DNA from 4 places in the Spongiactinospora sp. 9N601 genome. Region 1 is predicted to be linked to each of the others. Evidence: riboswitches for the same ligand, from Rfam matches in the RefSeq annotation. Region 1 holds a riboswitch; each other region holds the start of a gene.

Region 1 (3,826 bases):
GACGAGCAGCGCGTGTTCTACCGCAAGCCGTGGTGGCAGAAGGTCATCATCATGGCCGGCGGCCCGGCGATGAACTTCGTGCTGGCCTTCGTGCTGTTCGGGGTGCTCCTGATGGGCTTCGGGGTGCGGGTCAGTCAGCCCGTGGTCGACGTCGTCACGGAGTGCGCGAAGTCCGAGGCCGCGTACCTGCAGAATCCGAAGTGCGGTCCGGGCGACAAGCCGAGTCCCGCGGCGGCGGCCAAGCTGCGGCCGGGCGACCGGATCGTCTCGGTGGACGGCAAGCAGGTCGCCACCTGGGACGCCGCCTCGCGGGCGATCCGCTCCTCCGGCGGCGGGCCGGCCCTGATCGGCATCGAGCGGGCGGGCCGCCCGCTCACCGTGACCGCGAACCTCATCCCCCAGGACCGCGAGAGCCTGGACGAACGCGGCAAGATCGAAAAAGGTGTCGGCTTCCTCGGCGTCAGCCCGGTCGTCACGTTGGAACGCCAGAGCATCGGCGCGGTCGGCGTCTACATGGGGGAGCTGACCGCGGCCACGGCGGGGGCGCTGCTCCGGCTGCCGGAGAAGATGGTCGGCGTGTGGGAGGCCGCGTTCTCCGGCGAGAAGCGCGACCCCAACGGCCCGATCGGCATCGTCGGGGCGGGCCGCATCGGCGGCGAGATCGCCGCCTCCGAGGCGCCGGTGCGCGACAAGATCGCGTTCTTCGTCCAGTTGCTGGCCGGGTTCAACCTGGCGATCGGTGTGTTCAACCTGCTCCCGCTGCTGCCGATGGACGGCGGGCACGTCGCGGGCGCGCTGTGGGAGGGCCTGAAGCGCGGGTTCGCCCGGCTCACCCGGCGGCCCGCCCCTGGTTACGTGGACATCGCCAAGCTGCTGCCGCTAACGTACGGCGTGGCGGCGGTGATGGTCGTGATGGCGGTCCTGCTGGTGTACGCCGACGTGGTGAACCCGGTCCGCCTGTCGGGATGAGCTTATATGTAGGCTACACACAAATGATGGTAGCCTGACAGCGTGGAAGCACAGCGGACCGCGCCTGGTGTCGCGATCGACGTCGCCCTGTTCCGGCTGCGCCGGATGTGGGCCAGGCCGCTTCGCGCGCGCAAGGCCGGCGACCCGGCCCGTCCCATCCAGATGTCCAACGTGATGGTCGTCGGCGCGGTCTCCCGGCTCGGGAAGGAGTCCGCCGAGGTGACCGTGGGCAACGTCGCCGAGCACATGGACGTCGACCCCTCCACCGCCAGCCGGCTGGTCAACGACGCCATCGCGGCGGGCTTCGTGGAGCGCGAGCCGTCCCAGATCGACGCCAGGAGGGTCAGGCTGGTGCCGAGCGCGGCGGGGCGGCGCGTGCTCGACGCCGTCACCCGCCACCGCCGGGCCTACCTCGACAGCCTCATGGCCGACTGGAGCGAGGAGGACCGCGCGGCCTTCGCGCGGCTGATCACCCGCTTCGCGGAGGCGGCCGGAGCCCGCCCCGCCGACCCGGCCCGCCTCGACCACGTGATCGCCGAGGCCCTGGCCGGCTGACACCTAGTGCATCGAGATGTGCACGTGGTCGAAGTGGTTCTGGGTGATGCTGCCGCGGTTCGACATCCCGCGCCAGCCCGAGCCGCCGATCGTGTAGATGCGCTGCTTCCAGATGACGTACTTCACGCCGATCTTGCCGCCGTTCTTGATGGCCCACAGCGCGATGGCGTCGCCGAGCGACTGCCGGGCTGCGGAGGGCATGGTCCCGCCCGTGCTGAGCATGAAGTCACACGCCCGGCCCAGCGGGTGCTCCCCGCCGCCACCTGACCGGTAGCACCCGATCGTGGAGGTCAGCTCGAAGCGCTCCTTGATCTCATCGCGCATCACCCGGGTGCGGGGCGTGATGTTCTCCGCGCCGGTCGGCAACTGGGGAGCCCAGGTTCCGTCGCCGCGCCTGCCCACGCCGGTCGGGATGAGCTTGTCGAGCCGCTTCTCGATCTCGTCGATCAGGTCCTCGGCCTCCTTGCGCCGCTTTTCGACGTCGTCGGCCTGCTCGGCGATGCGGGCGGTCAGCGCCGTCGCCTCCTGCGCGGCCTTCTTCCGCTCGTCTCGCGCGGTGGCGAAGTCCTTCAGGTAGGCGGCTTCCTCGGCGGCCATCTGGGTCAGGACGGCCGCGCCGCCCATCCCCTGGCCGAACATCAGCGTGGGCAGGCTGGTGTCGCTGCCCTGGTAGCGCATCCCGGCGATGTCGCCGATCCGGTCGGCGGCGCCGGCGAAGGCCGACTCGGCCGAGGCCAGCCGCGTCTTGGCCTTCTTCTCGGCCTTCCTGGCGCCGGCGAGTTCGACGCGCTTGGCGTTGTACTGCTCGATCAGCCCGTCCACCTTCTTGCCGAGCTTCTTGAGCTGCGCTTTCAGCTCGGCCTTGCTCGGCTTGGGGGCCGCGACCGCACCGGCCGCGGGAAGCAGGGCGAAGCTTCCGGCGGTGGCCAGCGCGCAGGCCGCGGCGACGGCGCGGGCGCGCCAGGGACGGGACGCGGGGATCGACGTGCGGGACAACGTGGGGGACGATGCCGCCACGCACACTCCTCTCCTGTACGCCTACCGGGTTAGCTGACGGGTTCGGGCAGGAGGGTGCCCTACCACGGACGGGGGGCCGCCGTGGATTCACCCCAGGTGCTTCTGGGTCCCCGGTTCCCGGGCGAGGCGCCCGGGATTAGGCGGTCGGCCGTTGCGGCCGCTGCGTGTGGATAGTAGTGGTAAACGCATGGCAATGCGACATCAAACCGGAATGATCTGGTAATCAGGTTGTGACCATGGCACGCAACAGCCGGGCGGCTTCCTCGGGCGACACGTCATTGACGAACGCGCCCATCGCGGACTCCGACCCGGCCAGGTATTTCAGCTTGTTGGACGCTCTGCGGATGCTGAACAGTTCCATGTGGAGGTGGGAAAGTTCCCGCCCGGTGGCGACCGGCGCCTGGTGCCAGGCCGCGACGTACGGCATGGCCACCCCGAACAACCCGTCCAGCGCGCGCAGCACGCCGGTGTAGAGCGGACCGAACGCCGCCCGCTCCGCCGCGTCCAGCCCGCGAAGGTCGGGCACCCGGCGGTGCGGGTAGATGTGCACCTCGTACGGCCAGCGCGCGGCGGCCGGTACGAACGCCGTCCAGTGGTCGTTCGCCGCGACCACCCGCACCCCCGCCTCCCGCTCGGCGGCCAGCACGTCGGCGAACAGATTGCGCCCGGTGCGCTCGGCGTGCCGGGCGGCCACCTCCAAGGTCCGGCGGGTCCGCGGCGTGACATAGGGATAGGCGTAGATCTGCCCGTGCGGGTGGCCGATCGTGATGCCGATCTCCGGCCCGCGGTTTTCGAAGACGAAGACCTGCTCGACGCCGGGCAGCGCGGACAGTTCCGCCGTACGGTCGGCCCAGGCCGCCATGACCAGCTCGACCTGGCCGGGGGCCAGGTCGGCGAAGGACGCGTCGTGGTCGTCGGTGAAGCACACCACCTCACAGCGCCCGGTCCCCGGCCGCGCCTCGCTCAGCCCGCCCACCACCGGGTGCCCGCCGGGCTGGTCAGAGAAGGACGGGAAGCGGTTTTCGAAGACCACCACGTCGTAGGAGGCGGCCGGGATCTCGGTGAGCCTGCCCGGTTCGGACGGGCACAGCGGGCACTCGCCCGCCGGAGGCAGGAACGTACGGCCCTGCCGGTGGCCCGCGATGGCGATCCACTCGTCGGTGAGCGGGTCGCGGCGCAGCTCGGAGGCGGGCGGGCGGGGCGGCAGGTCGCGCTTGTCCGGCGCGGCGCGGTCGGCGTCCTCGCGCCGGTCGAAGTAGATGAGCTCGCGGCCGTCGGCCAGCTC
Region 2 (3,826 bases), on a different contig from region 1:
CAGGCGCGCATGAAGGCGAGCGCCTGGTCGATCTCCCTGGCCAGCCGCTCGTAGCGGCGGCCGGCGGGGGAACCGGCCACGAAGTCCTGGTTCCAGGCGTGTACCTGGCGCAGGTCGGCGTACCCGCCCTTGGTGAAGGCGCGGCAGAGGTTGAGCGTCACCGCCGCCGAGTGGTAGGCCCGCAGCAGCCGCCACGGGTCGGGCGCGCGGGACTCGGGCGTGAAGTCGAAGCCGTTGACCATGTCGCCCCGGTAGGCGGGCAGCTCGACGCCCTCGCGCACCTCGGTGGGCTTGGAGCGGGGCTTGGCGAACTGCCCGGCCATCCGCCCGATCTTGACGATCGGCACCTTGCCCGCGTACGTGAGCACTATCGCCATCTGCAGCAGGGTCTTCAGCTTGTTGCGCACCGCGTCGGCGGTGGCGCCGGCGAAGGTCTCGGCGCAGTCACCGCCCTGCAGTACGAACGCCTCCCCGCGGGCCACGGCGGCCAGCTCGCTCTTGAGCTGGTCGCACTCCCCCGCGAACACCAAGGGCGGAAGGCCGGCCAGCTCGGCCACGACCTTGTCCAGCTCGCCGCGGTCAGGCCAGTCGGGCTGCTGCGCCGCGGGCAGCTCTCGCCAGGAATCCAGATGGATCGATTCTGCGCTCACGGCATATCAGGCTATTGCACAGGACGGGGTCAACCAGCCAGATGTCCGCACAATGAGAAAGCTCTTTGTACGCCGGAGCCCCGCCGTATACCCCCGCCGCCCGAGCCGGCCGGTCAGCCGGGGATGAGGGTGGGGGAGGCGGCGGCGCCCTGGGCGCAGGCGGCGTTGGGGTAGTGGGCGTGGAAGCCGACGATGCGGCCGTGCCAGCTTCCGCGGATCTCGACGCGGACGGGGGTGTGGCCCCCGACGCAGCGGGCGGATCGGTAGCGGGTGCGCAGCACGCCCAGGTCGCCATCGATGGCCCGCAGGTGGTCGCAGGCGGTGCGGGCCTCGGGGTGGGTGCCGCCGTCGGGGTCGCAGAACAGCGACCAGTGGCGGGTGTGGTCGGCCATGAGGTCGTGCCGGGTGATGCCCAGCATGGACTGGGGGACCTTGGCCTGTGCGGGGAAGGCGGCGGCGAGGGCGGCGGCGGCCACGGCCGCCGCCGAGAGGGTGACCACGCCGCGGACCGGCGGGCGGGCGGTTGACACGGGCCACCTCCTAGCGGTAATACTCACAGTCACTTTACCACTACGAGGAGTTCTCATGAAGCGCTCCCGCCGCCCGCGCCCCGCGAGACGGAACGGCCCCGTGCCACGGGGTCACCGTGGCACGGGGCCGTAGGGTTCCGGGGTGGTCCCGCCGCCCGGGATCGGGGGCGTGGCCAGGTCGGGGCGAGGGTCAGGCGGCGTAGTCGGGGTAGCCGTAGCCGACCACCTGGCTGGTGGGCCGGGTCCGGACCTCTACCCTGCCGTTGCCCGTGTTGCCCTCGATGGTCTTGATGGTTCCGTTGCCGTTGTCCTGCACGACGAAACCGACGTGGTCGATGTCATCGAAGCGCTTGCCGCCGTTCCAGCCGAAGAACACGACCGCGCCCGGCTTGGGCGCCGTGCCCCAGCGCTGGTTCTCGCTGAACCACTTGGCGTGCGTCACGGTGTAGGCGTCCCATCCGACGGACGGACGGACGCCCAGCTCCTCGCCGACCCAGGAGACGAACATCGCGCACCAGGGCGCGTTGGCGTACGCGTTCACGCTGCCGCCGTCACGGGCGACCGTCTCCAGGGCTCGCGGAGAGGACATGTACCACTCATGGAACTTCGTGCCGCCGCCGGCGGCGTTCTCGCTGACGCCGACCTGTGAAAGGGCCAGGTTGATGACGTCCTGGGCCTTGACGGCCCGCTGGGTCTGGGTTGTGGCCGCCTTGGTGTCGGTGGGGGTGTCGGCGTGCGCGGCCTGCACACCGGTCAGGGCGCCGGCGAACACCGCGGTGCCCAGCGCGGCGCCGAGCAGTCGGGTCTTCCCGGCATGGGCGATCCGATGAAGGAACATAGGGGACTCCTTGCTTCCATGCCGCCTACCGGGTTAGCTGACGGGTTCGGGCCTGGAAGTCGGCCCTACGGCTGGCCGCCCGAAGGCGGGCCTTGCCGATTCACCCCATGGGGGAGGTTGGGTCCCCGGCTCCGCGTATCGCGGACTCGGCGGTTGCGCCCCGGCTGGAGGGGGTTCCTGCCGTGACTGGGCGCTATGCAGTTTGCAAACGTCGCGGCAACGCTCTGACCTGCGACGCAGGGGGGGCTCTGCCGCAAACTCCGTGAAAGGTAATACATGGTGACATACGAGGGCAAATCGGGCAAAGCTCCTACACACCGGAATCTCGTATTCCGGGTGTTCACTGAGGCTTCCCGGGCTCGTAATCCCCCGTGGCTAGGGTGATGACGTCGTGAACGGGTCATCACCCGGCGTGGAGGAAGGTCGGCGGCGCCACGTGCGGGAGCAGGGGTCGGCCGTGGCCTGGGTGGAGTCACCGCTGCAGATGCTCTGCGCCGTGGAGGCCCACCATGCGGGCCTGCTCGGAAGCGGGACGCGCATCGTGCCGCGGGCCAAGCTCCCTGCCCTCGCCGCCACCCGACGTGAACTCAACCGTCTGGGCCTACCTGCGCATTCCGTGATCGATTCAGCCCAGAGCGAAATGCCGCGGCCCTCGCGCGGCGGCACCTGGGTGGTGGGCGACGCCTTCTCCGGCAAGGTCCAGTTGCGCCTGCTGGCCGGTACGGGTCGCCGCGTGGTCATCGTCGATGACGGCCTGGCCACCATCCGCCTGCTCGAACTTCTCAGCGGCCACGCCCTGCCGCCCCTGCTGCGCGCCCGTCCGGTGGGCTCCGGCCCGGTCCGCGGCCTCCTGCGCGCGGCGCTGGGCAGGGCCGCCGGCCTGCGGCTGCGCCTGGCCGCCCGCCGGGGCAGGCTCTCGGTGTTCACCGCGCTGCCCGTGCCCGCCGAGCTGGCCGACGCCGTACGCGCGACCGGCGCCGAGCTGCTGACCCACGACTTCCCATGGCTGCGCGCCCGGCCCGACGAGCCCACCCAGCCGGGCGAGCGCACCATCGTCCTCGGCACCTCGCTGGTCCGCAACGGCCTGATCCACCGCGACCCCTACCTGTGCTGGCTGGCCGGCCTGGCCGAACGCAACCCCGTCGCCTACTTCCCGCACCGCCGCGAGGACCCCGCCGACCTCGACCTGGTCAGGGGACAACCGGGCGTCCACGTGTACGACGGCGGGGCCCCCGCCGAGATCACGCTGCGCGGGCTGTCTCAGGGACAGCGCGTGGTGAGCCTGCCGTCCACGGCCGTGACCTCGCTGCGGGTGCTGCTGTCCCCGCGCGGCGTGCCCGTGGAGACCGTTGATGTGCCCGACGAGTGGTGGACCGCCGACGCGGCGCCGTCCCTGCGTTCGCACCTGCAGATGTTCGCTCATCACGATCACGGCACTCACGACATTGGAGTCACATCTTGAAAGTCCTGGCGGTGGCCGACTCGGACTCGTATCTGAAGTGGGCCGCGTGCCTTCTCGACGGGCTCCCCCCAGGTGACGAGGCACTGCTCACCCTGATCAGGACCCCGATCGCGCCCTCTTCCGGGCAGATCGCCGCGGCCATCGCGGGGACCCGCGCCGCGGCCGGGGAGGGCCTGCCCGAGGTGCTCACCGCCCGGCGGCTGCGCCGGGCCGCCGAACGCTTCGCCCCCGACGCGGTACTGCTGGCCTGCACCGGCCCGGTGGTCGACGTGCTGTGCGCCGAGACCCTGGAGGGACTGCGCCCCCGCCCGGTGTTCTTCTCCGGGCTGCCCGGCATCTCCGTGCC
Region 3 (3,826 bases), on a different contig from region 1:
ACCCATAAGATTACTTGTGCACCTGACGCGTTGTGACAGCTCAGGTGCTTTTCTTTTTCCGGGCGTCTCCGGATGGGGGTCATCGCGGCGACACGGGGTTCGCACGGTGCGGGCTTCGTCTCTGCACCTGTCAGAAGGAGAAACGACATGAGCACTACCGGAACCGTGAAGTGGTTCAACTCGGAAAAGGGCTTCGGCTTCATCGAGCAGGACGGCGGCGGCGCCGACGTCTTCGCTCACTACTCCAACATCGTGTCCCAGGGCGGCTACCGTGAGCTGCACGAGGGCCAGCGCGTGGCCTTCGACATCACCCAGGGGCAGAAGGGCCCGCAGGCGGAGAACATCGTCCCCGCCTGACACCGGGTCGGACGGCGGGCCGCGCGAGCGTGCCCGCCGGGTAGATCACGGCCAGGTCGCACGAGCGGCCTGGCCGTTTTCTTTTGCCCTCTTTCAGGGCCTCGGCCCCCGGCGCGGTGGGCCCCGATGATCGAGCGGGCATCGCCGGCCAGGGCGATGTAGATCAGCCCGAAGCGGTCGGCCGCCACTCCGGGGAGGAGGCCGATCGTCCGGCTCCTCCAGGCGCGCTCTGGCCGCTACGAGGCCGCAGGGCGGCACGGGCCGCTCATCGTCGCTCTGGACGGCCTTGGGTGGCAGCCCTGTCAGGACGGTGCCTTGCTCTCGCTCGCGGTGTGGCCGAGGTCGTGGTACCTGCTCGAACGGCGGCGGCTCGCGCGGGACGCGGCCTCTGGTGACAGCGAGGGCGGCCTCCATGGCGTCGCGCTCCCTCGGGTGGTCGTCCGGGACGCCCGCGTGGACGGCCCGCTCGTACGGCTTTCCGGTCCGCTCGATGCGGCCTCCCGCCGGCACCCGGTCGCCCTGTCGTCGCTCCTGTTCGGTGGGACTTCCAGTGGGACTGGAGCCTAGCACGGCTTACCGCGCCCTTTGCGGAGTTCGCGAAAAACGCCTCTCGTGACGGGAGTGAAGATCGTGAGCCACGGTGGCCATATGTGATCTCTGTTACATGATTCACCGATATGTGAGCAGTGTCACATCGGGCGCCGGGAACCCCATGTGGCGCGGGGGATTCGAGAGATCAACGAGGGCCTTTTCGATCTCCGCGCTTTGTCGGCCCTTTGCCGGAATATGGCGATGGGAGTACCTTCTCGCATCGCGGCGAACATGCCAAGTCGCCGCACGACATCGGCCCGGATCCGCCGGTGTCGTTTTCTGAATGGCGAGATCCGCTTGGTCACCGCCCGTCCGCCGCGACGCGTGCCGTACCCCCCGATTCCGGGTGGTGACCCTGCCGAATCCATGCAGACATGAGGCATGGAGCCGGGGACCCAATGGGCCCGTCCCGCACCGAGCGTTTCGCTGCGGGAAACGGCCTGGGGTGAATCGGCGCATGAGCGCCGTAGGGCGAACTTCCCCGCCCGAATCCGTCAGCTAACCCGGTAGGCGTTCGTGGAAGAGTTGAGGAGCGATCCTGTCCGCATCCGTGTATGATTCACGGCCGTCTCACCGTGTCCGCCTTTCCCTCGGCGGCGCGGCCCTCACCGTCACCGCCTCGGTGGTGACGATGTCGCTGCAGGCCACTGCGGCGGAGGCGACGGCCGCCATCGAACCGACCGCCATGCAGACCGACCCGGCGGAAACGCCGTCCCCCGCCGAGGCGGAGAGCGAGAATTCCGCGGTGCCGGCGGCCAAGAAACTCAGCAGGGCCGCCACACAGCGGATCAAGGCCGCCAAGGCCGTTTCGGTGGCCAAGAAACAGGTCGGCGACCCCTATCGGTGGGGAGGTAGCGGCCCCAGCGCCTTCGACTGCTCTGGCCTCGTTCAGTTCAGTTGGAAGAAGGCCGGAGTGCGTCTTCCCCGGGTGACGTACAGCCAGTACACCCGTATCAAGAAGAAGGTGTCCTTCAAGAACCTGCGCCCGGGAGATCTTCTGTTCTTCCGCGGTAAGGGACACGTCGGCATGTACGTCGGCGACGGCAAGATGGTCCACTCGCCGAGCAGCGGAAAGACGGTCCGCGTCGAGAAGCTGAGCGGCTGGCGCAAGGCGAGTTTCAGCGGCGCCGTACGGCCGGGCCTTTAGTTCCGGCGGCGCTTTTTCCGGAGACCGCCGACGCGAAGGCGGCCCCGTCCTTCCGTTCCCCTCCGGTGGGACGGGGCCGCTTTTTCGTGATCGACGGTGATCACCCGCATTTCTCCGCAATCGTGGAAATCCGGCGCGGCGGCAAAGACCTGGACCCGCCGTGGAGACGCTTCCATCCGCTTGAATAGGCTCCACTGCCGGCCGGCGGACACGGCGTGGACGCGCAAGTGTGGCCCCGCGACCGGCCGATCCTGGAGAATGCGCTACTAGATGTGGCGCCGGCGGGGGGAGTGGCTGACGTGCGGGGGTTGCGCGCGGCATGGGCCGCACTGGTGGTGCTCGGCCTGGCTCTCGCCGGGATCGTCGCGGTGACGACGCCGTGGCGGGCGCTGCCGCCGGGCGCGCCCGAGGTGGCCGCCGATCCGGCCCGTGACTTCACCGCGGCGGAGATCGCCCGGTCGCAGGCGTTCGACGCGGCGCTCAGCGCGCCCGCCTATCTGTCCCTCGCGCTCGGGCTGGTCTTCGCCGTGGTGCTGGTGGCGACGCCGTTCGGGGCGCGGGTGGTGGGCCGCGTGCCCGGTCCCTGGTGGGTCAAGGCGGTGGGCGGCGTGGTGGCGCTCACGGTGGTGGTGGAGCTGCTGCGGTGGCCGCTCGGCGTCTGGTCGGAGACCTACCTCCGCGAGTACGGCCTTTCCACGCAGACCTGGCTGTCCTGGAGCGCCGACCGGCTGAAGAACACCGCCGTGAGCACGTTGCTCACCGCGCTCATGGTGGTCGTGCTGATCGCGCTGGCGCGGCGGTTCGCCCGTTGGTGGATTCCGGCGGCCCTGGGCGCGTTCGCGCTGACGCTGGCCGCCTCGTTCGTCTACCCCGTCGTGGTGGAGCCGATCTTCAACGACTTCCGGCCGATGCAGGCCGGGCGGTTGCGCGATGACCTGCTGGCCATGGCCGGCCGCGACGGCGTGCCGGTGGACGACGTGCTGGTCGCCGACGCCTCCCGGCGTACCACGGCGCTCAACGCGTACGTGTCCGGGTTCGGCGCGACCCGCCGCATCGTCGTCTACGACACGCTGCTCAAGGCCCCGGAGAACGAGATCGAGCTGATCGTGGCGCACGAGCTGGGTCACGCCGAGCGCGACGACGTCCTTTCCGGCACCCTGATCGGCGGCCTCGGCGCGGCCTGGGGTGTGATCCTGCTCTACCTGGTGACCTCGGCCGGCGCGCCGCGCCGCCGCGCCGCCGTGCCCTCGATCGCCGACCCCCGGGCGGTCGGCCTGCTGATGGGCCTGATGAGCCTGGCCGCCTTCCTGTCCGGCCCGGGCCAGAACCTGGTCAGCAGGCACATCGAGGCCAGGGCCGACGTCCACGCGCTGGACCTGACCCGCGACCCGGGCACGTTCGTGGCGATGCAGCGGCGGCTGGCGCTCACCAACATCGCCGACCTCGACCCCGACCGGTTTGAATACCTGCTCTACTCCTCCCACCCCACGGCTCCCCAGCGGATCGCCGCCGCCCGTTCGTGGGCGCTGCGCGATCGTGTGCCGGAGCCATGACGCCGCCCGGCCTACGGCCGGAGCCCAACGGCGCCGCCCGGACGCTGATCGTCACCAACGACTTCCCGCCCCGGCCGGGCGGGATTCAGGCGTTCGTCCACGGGCTGGCGATGCACCGCCCTCCCGGCTCCGTGGTCGTCTACGCGCCGCGCTGGCCCGGGTGCGAGGCGTTCGACGG
Region 4 (3,826 bases), 260 kb from region 1:
GGGGATCGGCGAGCGCAGGAAGATGCGCGGGGTCAAGGCCGCGATCGGCCTGGCCGCCGGGATGGCGCTCGCCGCCCGTTTCTCGATCCCCCAGCCCGTCCTGTTCGGCATCGCGGTCGCGGCGATCGTCGCGGTGGCCGACGCCGTGGTGGCGTGGTACGCGCACGAGCGCACCGCCGTGTGGCGCGGCAAGCGCAAGGGCGAGGTGCTCACCGGGCGCATCCTGCGCCGCCGCCTCACCAAGGAGGGCTACAAGGTGCTGAACGGCCGCGCCGTGCGCGGCGAGGCGTCCATCGACCACCTGCTGATCGGGCCCGGCGGCGTGTGGATCGTGGACAACGAGGCGTTCAGCCCCGAGACCGAGCTGGCCCAGTACGGCGGGCGGCTGTTCTTCGGCGAGAAGTACGGCACCAAGATGGCCGACGGGCTGAACCAGGCGGCCGAGCGGCTGGCAACCGTGCTCACCGAGAAGTCCGGCATCCCGGTCACCATCGAGGCGCTGCTGGCCGTCTACGGCGGCGGCATGCCGCGCGGCGGCATCGTGTCGGCCGAGCGGCTGACGCTGCTGCGGCCCCGGCGCATCCCGCGGTTCATCCGTTCGCGGGCGACCGGCGCGCTGTCCGACGAGCAGGTGGAGACCCTGGCCAGGACGGCGGCCAGGGAGCTGCACAAGATCACATGATTCGGCCGGGGCCCACGGTGGCCCCGGTGTTCATGCGACGCCTGGTGGCCTGCCGGACAGCGCCAGCGCCGCCTGCCGTGCCCGCCGGGCCGGCGCCACCCTGCCGGGCGTCACCACCACGACCGGGCACGCCGCCCGCGGCAGGCAGGCGGCCAGCACCGCCCCCATCGGGGCGGGGGAGTCCGGGTCGTAGGGCCGGCTGCCGAGGACGAGCAGGTCGGCCGCCTCGGCGTGCCGCAGCAGCACCTGTACGGCGGGCCCCTGGTCGATGACCGGGGCCGGCGGCGTCAGCGGCCTAGGGGTCAGTTCGGCGACCGCCCGGACGACCTCCCGCCGCACGGCGGCGAGTTCGTCGTCGCGACATCGCCAGGTGCCCATCGGTGCGTAGGACGCCCGGGACTCCCCGGACCACTGCCATGCGTGTACGGGGGAGACCACGGCCTCGCGCAGCGCCGCCTCGCCGAGCGCCCAGAGCAGGGCCGCGACCGAGGCCGACGAACGGCTGAAGCCCACGACGATGCGCGGCTGGGATGTCTTCTGGCTCACTGTTCGAGCATTAGCGGACGCGGGTGAGGAGTGGTCAAAGCGCTGGGAAACCTGGTGCTAAATCCCTAAATGATCAGATCTCGGGACAGAACCACCTGTTCAGTGGTGAAGGTAGATCTTCTGACTGAATCATGGTGATTTGTTTGCTTTGCCCCAGGATGGCTACTAGAGTCCAGTTTTGTTATCAACCTAATGGTGCTCTTCAGAGTTGAGGAGCACGAACAGACGCCGAGTCCCGAAGCGGCCGACAGGCCCTCCGGGAGCCGGGGACCCATCAGCGGGGCCGCCACGCGGCCCTTGGGGTGAATCCGCCCGCGCGGCGGTAGGGCATCTCCACGTCCGAACCCGACAGCTAACCCGGTAGGCGAGATGGAGAGGAGAAGTCGTGGGTCACCCCCACCCTGACACGCCTTCTATGAGGTTGGCTTTCCCCAGGTCCACGAGACCGCTCTCGGTTCAGACGCCCGTACGCACGGGTGTTCCCCCACTGGGGGCCTCCGCCTGAGCCGGACCAGGCCGAGCATCGCATCGATGACCTGGCGTCTCGCATTGATGACCCGGCCGGCAAGAATTCGCTGACGATCGACGCCACCTATGCCGTGGCGGACTTTGCCGAACGCGCGTCCCCGCGTGGCGATCTGCCCGCGCGACCCTTTCCCCTTACCTCTTCCTGGACGTGCGTGGCCGCGACGTTGCCGAGTGAGGCACGCGGCCTCCCCCTTGTCGTCTCACGAAAGAGCCCCATTTCTTGATGAACGTTTCCTTTGGCCTGCGCCCGAACCGCCTTCTGGCCTCCACCCTCCTGGGATTCGTACTCACCGCCGGCGCCGCCATCGGCGCGGGCGCCCCCGCCGCCCACGCGGAGGACTCCCCCGAAAAGGTCCTGCTGCAGGGCTCCACCAAAGCGTCCTACTTCTGGGACGACGCCTCCGGCCGCGCCGGGGACACCGGGCTGCCGGCCATCGGCAAGCCCATGACGAAGGGCATGTTCGCCAGCCCGAGCTGGCCGCTCGGCACCGAGGGGTACGTCACCTTCGGCGATAGGAAGGCCGAGTTCTTCATCGGCGACCGCGGGCCCGGCGTGCCGTCCAACAACGGGATCATGCTCGACATCGACGCCAAGACCTTCGCCGACCTCACCGGCGGCACGTTCAACCCGACCACGCTGATGGTCGTCGGCAACGGCGGGCGCGGGCACATCAACGTCGAGTACACGATCACCAAGTGGGGCAAGGGCCCCGGAAAGAAGAACTACCCGGTCGCCTTCTCCACGGGCGCGTGGAGCAAGCACGACCGCAACCCGGTCGATCCGCCGGAGCAGGAGGAGACCCGCGAGCTGAAGGTGGTCCCGCCCAAGCCCGCCCGCAAGCCCGAGGGCCCGGCCGTCACCGGCTCGCCCCTCTCGGTGGCCGGTACCGCGCCGTACCATCAGCTCCCGGCCGCGGACGCCGCCCAGGCGAACCGGGACGCGGCCGTCCGGCCGGCGGCGGCCAAGTCCGGCCGGACCGTGGCCGCCGCGGACACCGTCGCCCCGGCCCCGGCCAACCTCGCCCTCCTGGCCGGTCTCGGCGCCGCCGGTGCCGGTCTCCTCGTCGGTCGCAACCGCGTCCGCCGGCTGCTCTCCGACGACTCCGCCTGATCCCTTGGCGGAGCGGCAGGTCCCCCTGGTGGCCGCTGCCCCCGTGCGGCCACTGCGGTGGTCACCGAATTCACCCGCGGTGACCGTGCGGTCACGTCGCCTCTCCCTTGCGACGGCGTGACCGGGTAAAGGCGGGCGTCCTCGTACCCCCTCTGAGGACGCCCGCCCTTGCCATGCTCGCGAACCGAATGCGATTCTGCTCTGCATGAGCCAGCGCGCCTCAGCCAACGGCATCGAGATCGCCTACGAGAGCTTCGGGTCTCCGCGCGGCCGTCCGGTGCTGCTGATCATGGGGCTGGCCACCCAGATGATCTTCTGGGACGACGACTTCTGCGCGATGCTCGCCGCACGCGGCCACCACGTCGTGCGGTTCGACAACCGCGATGTAGGACTTTCCACACATCTGACCGGAGCCGGGGCCCCCGAACTCGGCGACGTGCTGGCGGGCAGGGCCGCCGCGCCGTACCTGATCGAGGACATGGCCGCCGACGCCGCCGGGCTGATGGACGCGCTGGGCTGGCGGAGCTGCCACGTGGTCGGCGCGTCGATGGGCGGCATGATCGCCCAGGCGCTGGCCATCGGGTATCCCTCCCGGGTACGCAGCCTCACCTCGATCATGTCCACCCCCGCGGCCGGTGTCGGCCCGCCCACGGACGCCGCCATCAGCGCCCTGCTGGCCCCGCCCGCGACCGACCGGGACGACGCCGTGGCGCGCGCCCTTGAGGTGTGGAGCGTGATCGGCTCTCCCGGTTACCCCCTGGACCGGGAGCGCATCCGCCGCCTGGCCGGGATCGCCTACGACCGTTCCGGCGATCCGGCGGGCTCGACCCGGCAGTTCGCGGCGATCCTCGCCTCGCCGGACCGCAGGCCGGGCCTGGCCCGGCTATCGGTGCCCGCGCTGGTCGTGCACGGCCGCGACGACCAGCTCATCCAGTTGCCCGGCGGCCTCGCCACCGCCG

What was found. A riboswitch is a leader RNA that binds a small molecule or an ion and turns the genes downstream of it on or off. The one in region 1 is predicted to bind cyclic di-AMP.
Region 2: another riboswitch for cyclic di-AMP. It lies ahead of ACH34R_RS31110 (CHAP domain-containing protein); the one in region 1 lies ahead of ACH34R_RS25590 (coiled-coil domain-containing protein).
Region 3: another riboswitch for cyclic di-AMP. It lies ahead of ACH34R_RS01750 (C40 family peptidase); the one in region 1 lies ahead of ACH34R_RS25590 (coiled-coil domain-containing protein).
Region 4: another riboswitch for cyclic di-AMP. It lies ahead of ACH34R_RS24415 (hypothetical protein); the one in region 1 lies ahead of ACH34R_RS25590 (coiled-coil domain-containing protein).

The regions. Positions count from the first base shown of each region.
Region 1 is NZ_JBIRBB010000010.1:353,669-357,494, forward strand. Features, by position in the region: gene ACH34R_RS25580 (M50 family metallopeptidase) at 1-969, shown strand, start outside; gene ACH34R_RS25585 (MarR family winged helix-turn-helix transcriptional regulator) at 1,012-1,524, shown strand; gene ACH34R_RS25590 (coiled-coil domain-containing protein) at 1,528-2,541, opposite strand; cyclic di-AMP (ydaO/yuaA leader) riboswitch at 2,545-2,694, opposite strand; gene galT (galactose-1-phosphate uridylyltransferase) at 2,765-3,826, opposite strand, start outside.
Region 2 is NZ_JBIRBB010000014.1:217,104-220,929, forward strand. Features, by position in the region: gene ACH34R_RS31100 (class II 3-deoxy-7-phosphoheptulonate synthase) at 1-650, opposite strand, end outside; gene ACH34R_RS31105 (SSI family serine proteinase inhibitor) at 764-1,180, opposite strand; gene ACH34R_RS31110 (CHAP domain-containing protein) at 1,371-2,018, opposite strand; cyclic di-AMP (ydaO/yuaA leader) riboswitch at 2,026-2,180, opposite strand; gene ACH34R_RS31115 (hypothetical protein) at 2,410-3,480, shown strand; gene ACH34R_RS31120 (DUF6716 putative glycosyltransferase) at 3,477-3,826, shown strand, end outside.
Region 3 is NZ_JBIRBB010000001.1:411,065-414,890, reverse strand. Features, by position in the region: gene ACH34R_RS01760 (cold-shock protein) at 148-357, shown strand; gene ACH34R_RS01755 (hypothetical protein) at 673-924, shown strand; cyclic di-AMP (ydaO/yuaA leader) riboswitch at 1,295-1,476, shown strand; gene ACH34R_RS01750 (C40 family peptidase) at 1,580-2,095, shown strand; gene ACH34R_RS01745 (M48 family metallopeptidase) at 2,395-3,648, shown strand; gene ACH34R_RS01740 (glycosyltransferase family 4 protein) at 3,645-3,826, shown strand, end outside.
Region 4 is NZ_JBIRBB010000010.1:89,605-93,430, forward strand. Features, by position in the region: gene ACH34R_RS24405 (nuclease-related domain-containing protein) at 1-682, shown strand, start outside; gene ACH34R_RS24410 (universal stress protein) at 713-1,228, opposite strand; cyclic di-AMP (ydaO/yuaA leader) riboswitch at 1,445-1,610, shown strand; gene ACH34R_RS24415 (hypothetical protein) at 1,980-2,867, shown strand; gene ACH34R_RS24420 (alpha/beta fold hydrolase) at 3,073-3,826, shown strand, end outside.